3 regions of the Pantoea sp. X-Soil-YNGN-785 genome follow, and region 2 is predicted to be linked to each of the others. Evidence: predicted binding sites of a transcription regulator. Region 2 holds the regulator's gene; each other region holds the start of a gene.
What was found. Region 2 encodes CRP, which controls carbon source genes, mostly activating them, when cyclic AMP is high. Its sites were predicted from a motif close to ATGTGANNNNNNTCACAT; they were not measured.
Positions count from the first base shown of each region.

Region 1 (3,276 bases), 150 kb from region 2:
ATGCGCCGGATCTGGATCTTTACCATCCGTGGGAAATTGACGCTGACCGCGCCATTGAACTGGCCGCGCAGGCGGAGCAGGCGTCACTGCGTGCCGACAAGCGAATTACCAACACCGAAGGCGGCAGTTTCAACAGCCACGTCGGCATTAAAGTCTTTGGCAACAGCCACGGAATGTTGCAGAGCTACTGCTCAAGCCGCCATTCGCTCTCCAGCTGCGTCATCGCTGAGCAGGATGGCAACATGGAGCGCGACTACGCCTATACCATTGGCCGTGCATTTGAAGATTTGAAAAGCCCGGAGTGGGTAGGAGCCGAGTGCGCGCGCCGTACGCTATCCCGTCTGGCCCCGCGTAAACTGCCGACCATGAAAGCCCCGGTAATTTTTGCCGCTGAAGTGGCGACCGGCTTGTTTGGTCATCTGGTTGGTGCGATCAGCGGCAGCAGCGTTTACCGTAAATCGACTTTCCTGCTGGATTCAATGGGTCAGCAGATTCTGCCGGAGTGGCTCACCATCAGTGAACAGCCACACCTGCTGAAAGGGCTCGCCTCTACGCCGTTCGACAGCGAAGGGGTGCGGACTCAGGCGCGCGACATCATCAAAGATGGCATATTGCAGACCTGGCTGCTGACCAGCTATTCCGCCCGTAAACTGGGTCTGACCAGTACCGGTCATGCTGGTGGTATTCATAACTGGCGCATTGCGGGTCAGGGCCACAGCTTTGACGACCTGCTGAAGCAGATGGGAACCGGATTAGTGGTGACCGAGCTGATGGGCCAGGGCGTCAGCGCCATTACCGGTGACTACTCACGCGGTGCAGCCGGTTTCTGGGTTGAGAATGGCGTCATTCAGTACCCGGTCAGCGAAGTCACCATTGCCGGCAATCTTAAAGAGATGTGGCACAACATGGTGACCATCGGTGACGATATTGAAACCCGCAGTAATATCCAGTGCGGTTCCGTGTTACTGCCTGAGATGAAGATAGCGGGCCAATAAAGATGAATTCCTGAAGCAGCCGGTTGGCTGCTTTTTTTTCATCACAATAAAAAGGAAGTAATGATGCGTAAGCATGTGATTGCAATGTTGTCGGCTTCTCTGTTGTTCTCCAGCGTCAGCCTCTATGCGGCAGATCTGGAGCAGGATATGGATACGCTCAATGCGAATCTGAAAATCGTTAAGAAAACGGACAGTGCGCAGGAGATGCAGCAGGCGTTAACCAAAATGCGAACCGCGGCGCAGGATGCCAAAAAGTCGACGCCCGATAAGCTGGAAGGTCAGCCTGCTGACAGTGCGCAGATCAAAGACTACCACGCGGGCCTTGACTCACTTATCGCACAGATTGACGTGGTCAGCGCGCTGGCGAAAGCTAACAACGTGGACGACGCAAAGCGCGAAGCCGCTAAATTTGATGACATCCGTAATACCAACCATAAGAAATTCCGCTAATCCGACCGCCGGTCAGCCCGACCGGCGGTTTTTACCATCACTTCTGCTTATCACCGCACCGTAAACCATCGCCCGGCAGTCTGGCTGCCGCACAACATCACCGCCTTGCGAGGCTAATGGCATCATTTTGCGCATTTTGCGACGCATATCGCACTAAGCGTGCAGCCTGCGATCTGACGCACAACCTTCACTTCAATTTCCACTTACTGCTGGAAATGTTGCCTCTCCACAGCCGGGGTGATGACCGCTAATTTATTTCTAACGCGAATTATCCGGTTTAACAGGAGTAGCAAGGTGAGCAATAACGGCGTCCCGGTGTATGAAGCGCCACCGGAGAAAGTGCAACAGCTGGCTGACAGCGTGATGACGCAGATTGCGGCGATCTATCAGCAGCATGGCATTCAGCCCAACGCGGTCCAGCAGCAGATGCTGCAATCGCATGTCGGGGCCATGGCGTCACGTTCGCTGAGCGGGGAGCCGCTGCCGGAAGTGGAAGCGGAGCTGTTTGAGGATATTCCGCCTGAAACGGTCGCGCTGGCGCAGCAGGTCGTCGACCTGTTCGGCAATCTCCCCCGCGAAGAGGCCTGGCTGCTGTCTGTGCATATTGAAGTCGCGCGATCAAATAACTGAAGAGGAACACACCATGGTAACAGTAGTGATTGGCGATCGTTTAGGTAAGGGCCAGAAAGTGGCGGCGGGCATCGAGAAAGCGGGTGGTCGTGCTGTCGTGGTGCCAGGCGTGGCCGCTGACATGAAGCTGGGTGACGTGATGAAGGCAGAAAACGCCGATTTCGGCATCTCGTTCTGCGGCAGCGGCGGCGCGGGTGCTATCACCGCGCAGAACAAATATGGCTACAAAGCCAAACACGGCATGCGTTCTGTTGACGAAGGCGTCACCGCCATCAATGAAGGCGCCACGGTGCTGGGCTTCGGCTTTATGGATAAAGAAGAGTTAGGCGAACGGCTGGTGCAGGCCTGGAACAAGAAGCACGGCAGCTGATTATGAAAGAACACTACGTTACCCAGGTGACGGTTGAGGGCAAAGGCGACACCAAAGCGAAAGCCTTTGCCGATGCCCTGAGTCGTGTGCAGAACCAGGTTCTGCGCGCGACGCAAAAAATTCTGCTGCGCATCGAACCTCAGGATGTCCGGGTGCTGCGCGCGCAGGAGAGCGTCAGAACCGAGAAGTTTCTCTTTTTCTTTCTGGCGCGCCAACGGCGGAGCTTCAGCGTGACGCTGGAGATCACCGTCAGCGTCACCGTTTTCGACACCGAGCAGGTGACGTTCACGGCGGCATCATAAAACAGAACCTGTTTACATCAGCCCGCCGTTTGCCCATTCCACTGCTGTAGCGATAGCGCGGCGGTCAGGCCGGGGCGATGCGGCGGCGCGGATAGGGCGGGTAAAAACGACAACAAGGTACAACAACATGTTTTTAATCATTTTGTTTAAGTCGTTGATCATTGGGGGCCTGGTAGGCGTCGGCGTTGGCGCGGGGGCTGCACGTATGTTCCACGCGCCCACCACCCAGGGCATGGGGGCGTTTCGTACGCTGGGCGAGCTGAACTCGTGTGAAGGCGATCCGGCATCTCATTTCTCCTTTGGTCTTGGCTTCTTTTTCAATGCCTGGGCATCGTCTGTCGCAGCCGGTTCATTCACGCAGGATGTGGACCATCGCATCATTCCAAACTGGGGTGCGGCTGCCCTGATGGTGAAGAATCGTAATGTGGCGGAGACGCTGCACGATCCGAAAAAAATGGCCATCGCCTGCGGCATCATCGGCATGATCGTGGTCGCATTCCTCAATTCTACCGCCTCTGCTGTGCCGGCT
Region 1 covers NZ_AP035942.1:3,460,914-3,464,189, reverse strand. The annotation lists gene pmbA (metalloprotease PmbA) at 1-995, shown strand, start outside; gene cybC (cytochrome b562) at 1,059-1,445, shown strand; gene AC6I8E_RS16050 (glycine dehydrogenase) at 1,740-2,075, shown strand; gene AC6I8E_RS16045 (SFCGS family glycine-rich protein) at 2,089-2,445, shown strand; gene AC6I8E_RS16040 (DUF4312 family protein) at 2,448-2,747, shown strand; gene AC6I8E_RS16035 (DUF4311 domain-containing protein) at 2,875-3,276, shown strand, end outside.
Region 1: the regulator CRP is predicted to act here: its motif matches at 1,582-1,599, upstream of AC6I8E_RS16050 (glycine dehydrogenase).

Region 2 (3,276 bases):
GCCGTTACCGCAGAACACCGATATTCTCTTCTATGAAGGGCTGCACGGCGGTGTGGTGACGGCGCAGCACAACGTGGCGGAACAGGTCGATCTGCTGGTGGGTGTGGTACCGATTGTTAACCTGGAGTGGATTCAGAAGCTGGTGCGCGACACCGGCGAGCGCGGTCATTCACGTGAAGCAGTGATGGATTCCGTGGTGCGCTCAATGGAAGATTACATCAACTACATCACGCCCCAGTTTTCACGCACCCATATCAACTTTCAGCGCGTTCCAACCATTGATACCTCCAACCCGTTCGCAGCCCGCGCCATTCCGTCACTGGATGAGAGCTTTGTCGTGATTCACTTTCAGGGGCTGGAGGACATTGACTTCCCGTACCTGCTGGCAATGCTGCAGGGTTCGTTTATTTCGCACATAAATACGCTGGTGGTGCCTGGCGGCAAAATGGGGCTGGCGATGGAGTTGATCATGGGCCCGCTGGTGAAGCGGCTGATGGAAGGTAAACGGATTGAGTAAGAGGCCAGCAAAAAACCCTCAGATAGCAGATGCCTTTCGCAAAAATGTCAAACCGGCTTTTCTGCGGATAAAGGCTTACTGCTGAGCAGGCTTCAGGGAGCATACGCCTTTCGCAAAGATGCAAAACCGCCATCCCTGGCCCGCTATGCTTTGCTACAGGCGTATGCTCCCTTCGCTTCACGTCCGGCAACCGCATCCGGTTTCAGTAAGACCGCTACAGACAAACCATGGGCACAAAGAATCTGACAGCAATAGATAAGCTCAACACGCAGGGAACCGGGTCAGAAGAGGAAAGCGTCCCGCGCCAGGGACAAAAACGCCGGGAGCGTTTTTGAACAACGCAACGCGTTGGCCCGGCTACGGACGCACCTCAGGGATGAGGTGCGTAATTGCGCGGGCCGAGCATGCCATGGATGGCGGTTTTTGCGTCTTTCCGATCTGACCCGGTTCTCTGCGCAGGCACAGTCTTAAAGCAACCTGCAGCAGACACTGGAAGTGAAGTTAGCAGGTCTGCAATGACTACAGCTCAACCACCTCATAGCTATGCGTAATCGTCACACCTTTACCCAGCATGATGGCCACAGAGCAATATTTTTCCGCCGAAAGATCGACGGCGCGTGAGACCGCTTTATCCTGGAGCGCTTTTCCACTCACGATAAAATGCAGGTTGATGTGCGTAAAGATTCGCGGCGCCTCTTCACGACGTTCTGAGGTCAGTTTTACTTCACAATCAGCCACATCGTTGCGGCCTTTTTGCAGAATTGAAACCACGTCAATCGCGCTGCATCCGCCCGCCGCCATCAGCACCATCTCCATTGGGCTGGGCGCTTTATCACCCGAATTCCCATCCATCAGTATCTGATGGCCGGATGAGGATTCTCCGAGGAATGTCAGCCCTTCTACCCATTTCACTCTTGCCTGCATGATTTTTGCTCCGGAATACGCTGTTTTGTCGCCAGAGTACGCTTTCACCTGGTAAACAGCAATCCAGAGAAATCCGCCCGTAGCTGAAGCGAGACAACAGAAGACAGTCGGCAAAAGCTGTGCTACAAACAGTGCTGAAAATATTTTTCGTCACCCGATGGCGAAGCCGGGAAGAATGATGCGCACTGCGCCTGATGCGGCCCGAATAATTTCCTGAAAAGGAAACGCTTGAAGCTTTCACCGCCTGACAGGGAAAACTGCCCCCTGTATTTTGGGCACGATTACAACAGAGGATAATAGCGAATGGTTCTCGGCAAACCGCAAACAGACCCTACACTCGAATGGTTCCTGTCCCATTGCCATATTCACAAGTATCCATCCAAAAGTACGCTGATTCACCAAGGTGAAAAAGCAGAAACGCTTTACTACATCGTGAAAGGTTCCGTCGCGGTTCTGATTAAAGATGAAGAAGGCAAAGAGATGATTCTTTCCTACCTGAATCAGGGCGATTTTATTGGTGAGCTTGGCCTGTTCGAAGAAGGTCAGGAGCGCAGCGCCTGGGTACGTGCGAAAAGCGCGTGCGAAGTAGCGGAGATTTCTTACAAGAAATTCCGTCAGCTGATCCAGGTTAACCCCGACATCCTGATGCGACTCTCCTCGCAGATGGCGCGTCGCCTGCAGGTCACGTCTGAAAAAGTGGGTAATCTCGCTTTCCTCGATGTCACCGGACGCATTGCACAGACTCTGCTTAACCTGGCGAAGCAGCCAGATGCCATGACGCATCCCGACGGCATGCAAATTAAAATCACTCGTCAGGAAATTGGCCAGATTGTGGGTTGTTCACGTGAAACCGTGGGCCGTATTTTGAAGATGCTGGAAGATCAGAACCTGATCTCCGCACACGGCAAAACTATCGTCGTTTACGGCACCCGCTAATTCCTGTCATCCACGGCGTGATGGCAACATCACGCCGTTATTGTTTGTGTTGGGCCGATGTGGCGTCGAATCATTTACCATCCTGAAGTTAACTACGCCTTGCGACAAACGCTGGTGCTCTGTCTGCCGGTGGCGCTGGGCTGGCTGGCTGGCGACCTGCAAAAAGGTCTGCTGTTCTCGTTAGTGCCCGCCTGCTGCAATATCGCCGGTCTTGATACTCCGCATAAACGCTTCTTCAAACGTCTGATTGTAGGCGGCAGCCTGTTTGCCCTCGGCAGTTTTCTGATCCAGTGGCTCACCCTGCATGCGATTCCACTGCCGCTGATCCTCTTCGCTATGCCTTTGCTGCTTGGCGTCACCGGTGAGATCAGCCCGCTGCATGGTCGCCTGCTGCCCGGCACCCTTATTGCCGCCATCTTTACCCTCAGCCTGATTGGCCGCATGCCCATCTATGTCACTCCGCTGCTCTATATCGGCGGCACGCTCTGGTATGGGGTATTTAACTGGTTCTGGTTCTGGCTGTGGAAAGAGCAGCCGATGCGTGAGAGCCTGAGCCTGATCTACCGCGAGCTGGCCAACTACTGCGACGCCAAATATACCCTTCTGACGCAGCTGACCGATCCCGAAAAAGCGCTGCCGCCGCTGCTGGCTCACCAGCAGAAAGTGGTCGATCTGATCAACACCTGTTATCAGCAGATGCACATGCTGTCGGCAAGCCGCGATCACAGCCATAAGCGGCTGACGCGCGCTTTTCAGGTGGCACTCGATCTGCAGGAGCATATCTCGGTCAGCCTGCACCGCCCGGAAGAGGTGCAAAAGCTGGTGGAGCAGAGCCATGCTGAAGCGGTGATCCGCTGGAATGCCAAAACCATCTCGGCCCGACTGCGGGTACTGGCGGA
Region 2 covers NZ_AP035942.1:3,607,374-3,610,649, forward strand. The annotation lists gene AC6I8E_RS16855 (phosphoribulokinase) at 1-517, shown strand, start outside; gene AC6I8E_RS16860 (OsmC family protein) at 1,037-1,441, opposite strand; gene crp (cAMP-activated global transcriptional regulator CRP) at 1,745-2,377, shown strand; gene AC6I8E_RS16870 (YccS/YhfK family putative transporter) at 2,435-3,276, shown strand, end outside.

Region 3 (3,276 bases), 720 kb from region 2:
TCGATAACGACGTGATCCGTAATGTACGCGGACTGGGCTGGCGGGTTCCGGCGATATGAAACCTTTCCGCTTTATGCGCTCACTGCGCAATAAACTTCTCTCTACCCTGCTGATTATTCATCTGCTGATGATCGGCGGCGTCACCTGGTATTTCTTCAGCTGTTACGGCGATATGGTCGGTACCATGAAGGACGATCAGCTGGCAAAAATCGCTGATGCCTGGTCCACCAATAAACAGATGCCCGCCCTGATGCCGATGCTTATTGCACCTGACAAAGCAAAGAGCGCCTTTGTAGTTCAGCTCTGGGACGATCAGGGCCAGCTGCGGGCCAGTTCATGGCCGGAGTTGCAGGCCCCGCTGCAAAACCAGCGCGGTTATCACGATGTGCATGTGGGTCAGTGCGACGACTGTGAATGGCGTATTTTTTCCCGGCCCGGCATGCCTGGCAGCGAGATCAAAACGATTCAGGTGATGCACAACCTCAGCTACATGAAGGCCTCAATGGTCAAGCGGGCGCTGTCGGCGATCATTCCGATGATCCTAATGATGCCGCTGTCGCTGCTGGTGATCTGGCTGGTGGTGCGCAAGATCACCCGCGATCTGCAGGTCGCTTCGCGTCAGATTGCGGCGCAGGAAACCCATCATCCACACAATGTCTCACCGGAAGGCTTACCGGATGAGATCCTGCCGCTGGTAGCCGCTTACAACTCGCTGCTGAGTAAGCTGCGTGACGCCTGGTCGTCGCAGCGTCAGTTCCTGGAAGATGCCGCGCATGAGCTGCGTACGCCGGTAACAGCGGTGACGTTACAGCTGGAAAACCTGCGTCAGCATATTCAGCCGGGTGAAGCGAGCCGTCAGTTCAGCCAGTTGGAAGCGGGCGTCACGCGTACCCGTCACCTGGTCACGCAGTTACTCAATGTCTCACGTCAGGATGACCAGAGCGTGGTGTCCAGCGTGGAGCATATCGAACTTGAAGATCTGCTAAAAGAGAGCATTGAGCAGTTGATGGTGGTGGCGGATAAGCGCGGCATCGATATCGGCTTTAATGGCTCCACGCAGTATCGCCTGCAGGCCAGCCGTTCCGAGCTGCGCAGCCTGTTCGACAATCTGATAGGTAACGCCATGTTGCACACGCCGGAAGGTAGCCTGGTCGATGTGCTGCTGCATCGGGTCGCGGGCAAAACGGTGGTCGATATTGTCGATAACGGGCCAGGTATGCCGGAATCTTTTATCGAACGCGCATTTGACCGTTTTACCCGTTCGCCTGACGTGAAAGCGCAGGGCAGCGGGCTGGGACTCTCCATTGTGCGCAACGTCGCACAGAAACATCAGATTCACGTCGCCCTTTCCAATTGCCTGACGCCACAGGGTGCAATTTGTGGTTTGCAGGTTCGCGTCACTCTTCCCTGATCCCGCCTGTTTGATCACGAACCAGACAACGTAAACGGTTGCCTGGTTCCGTTCGATCCACGCCGTTATTGTGAAGTGCATCACATTTTAGCTGAATTGTAATGCAACACTTTTTGACAAACGTGAGCAAAATCTATTTTCTATCGATCTGTTACAGGCACGCTACGCGGGCTGAAGAACGGGTTGTTATTCGCTGTGAAACCCTCATTCCCATCAAGGGACCGATTTCTCTCTGACTGCGTCTGGTGTGCAGCGGTCAAAAGCATGTGGCTGATAATAATGAAATATAAAACGTTGATAGCAGGTGCCGTGCTGGCATGTTCATTGAGTGGTGCTGCGCAGGCCGCTGAAAGCGATCCGCAGTATCTCTCGGATTGGTGGCATCAGAGCGTTAACGTGGTAGGCAGCTACCACACGCGTTTCGGACCGCAGTTTAACAACGACGTTTATCTGGAATATGAAGCGTTTGCGAAGAAAGACTGGTTCGATTTCTACGGCTATCTCGACGTGCCTAACTTCTTCGGCGTCGGCAACAGCAATGCCAACGGCGTATTCGACCACGGTTCACCGATGTTTATGGAGATTGAGCCGCGCTTCTCTATCGACAAACTGACCGGCACCAGCCTGGCCTTTGGTCCGTTCAAAGAGTGGTATTTCGCCAATAACTATATCTACGATATGGGCCGCAACAGCGACAACCGCCAGAACACCTGGTATATGGGTCTGGGCACCGATATCGATACGCACAGCGATGTCGGCCTGTCGCTGAACGTCTACGCCAAATATCAGTGGGAAAACTACGGCGCGGCGAACGAAAACAGCTGGGATGGCTATCGCTTCAAGGTGAAATACTTCGTGCCTATCACCACGCTGTGGGGCGGTAATCTGGGCTATGTGGGCTTCACCAACTTCGACTGGGGTTCCGATCTCAACGAGAAAGGCGGTTCATCACGCACCAGCAACTCCATCGCCTCCAGCCACATTCTGTCACTGGGTTACGATCACTGGCACTTCTCTGCGGTGGCGCGTTACTTCCACAACGGCGGACAGTGGGCGGATGGTCAGGAGCTGAACTTCGGCAAAGGCCCGTTTGAAGTGAAATCGACGGGCTGGGGTTACTACCTGGTGGCGGGTTACAACTTCTGATAAAGATAACGGGCGGCTGAAAAAACCGCCCGTCACGCAGGAGATCTGGCCTGGAGCGTTGTCTCTCCAGGCCAGCTTTTGAGAGGCAGTTTTAGCAACTCAGTCCTGCATCTTACCTTCGGTTATTCCTGTGGCTTCTCAACGTTGATGCGCCATGGAATGTTGAACTTATCGATAAACATCGCGAATCCGTTCGACCAGAACGTCTCCTGCCACTCCGTTGTGACCTTGCCGCCTGCCGATAGTTTCTCAAACCAGGCTTTACCCTTTTCGACATCAGTAGTTGAAAGGCTGACCGCATAACCGGCATGTTCAGACGCGGGCGGCTTCTCGGTATTACCATCGCTCAACATCAGCTCACCGTCACCGATACGCAGTTGCGCATGCATGATCTTTTCTGGCGGCTGCGGCGCAGCAGACTGGTCGCCTACCTGCTCACCCTGATCCGGCATATCACCAAATTTCATTTTAGAGAGCAGCTCTCCCCCGGTCGCCTGCAGGTAAAAGTCGATAGCCTCTTCACAACGGCCATAGAGAAACAGATAAGGACTGACTTGCATCGTAACCTCTATTTGTCGGGTGGATTTTTTACAGTACCCCTATAGTGTAGACGATCGACTTTACTCCCTGAATTTACTGGCAATAACGCCGAAAGAGTTGCGCCATATAACTGCTCATCGGCGTCAGCGCGGTGTCTTTGCGCTGGATCAGATAGAAGA
Region 3 covers NZ_AP035942.1:355,617-358,892, reverse strand. The annotation lists gene AC6I8E_RS01565 (response regulator) at 1-59, shown strand, start outside; gene AC6I8E_RS01560 (sensor histidine kinase) at 56-1,411, shown strand; gene AC6I8E_RS01555 (nucleoside-specific channel-forming protein Tsx) at 1,691-2,557, shown strand; gene yjdN (VOC family metalloprotein YjdN) at 2,680-3,117, opposite strand; gene AC6I8E_RS01545 (LysR family transcriptional regulator) at 3,191-3,276, opposite strand, start outside.
Region 3: the regulator CRP is predicted to act here: its motif matches at 1,480-1,497, upstream of AC6I8E_RS01555 (nucleoside-specific channel-forming protein Tsx).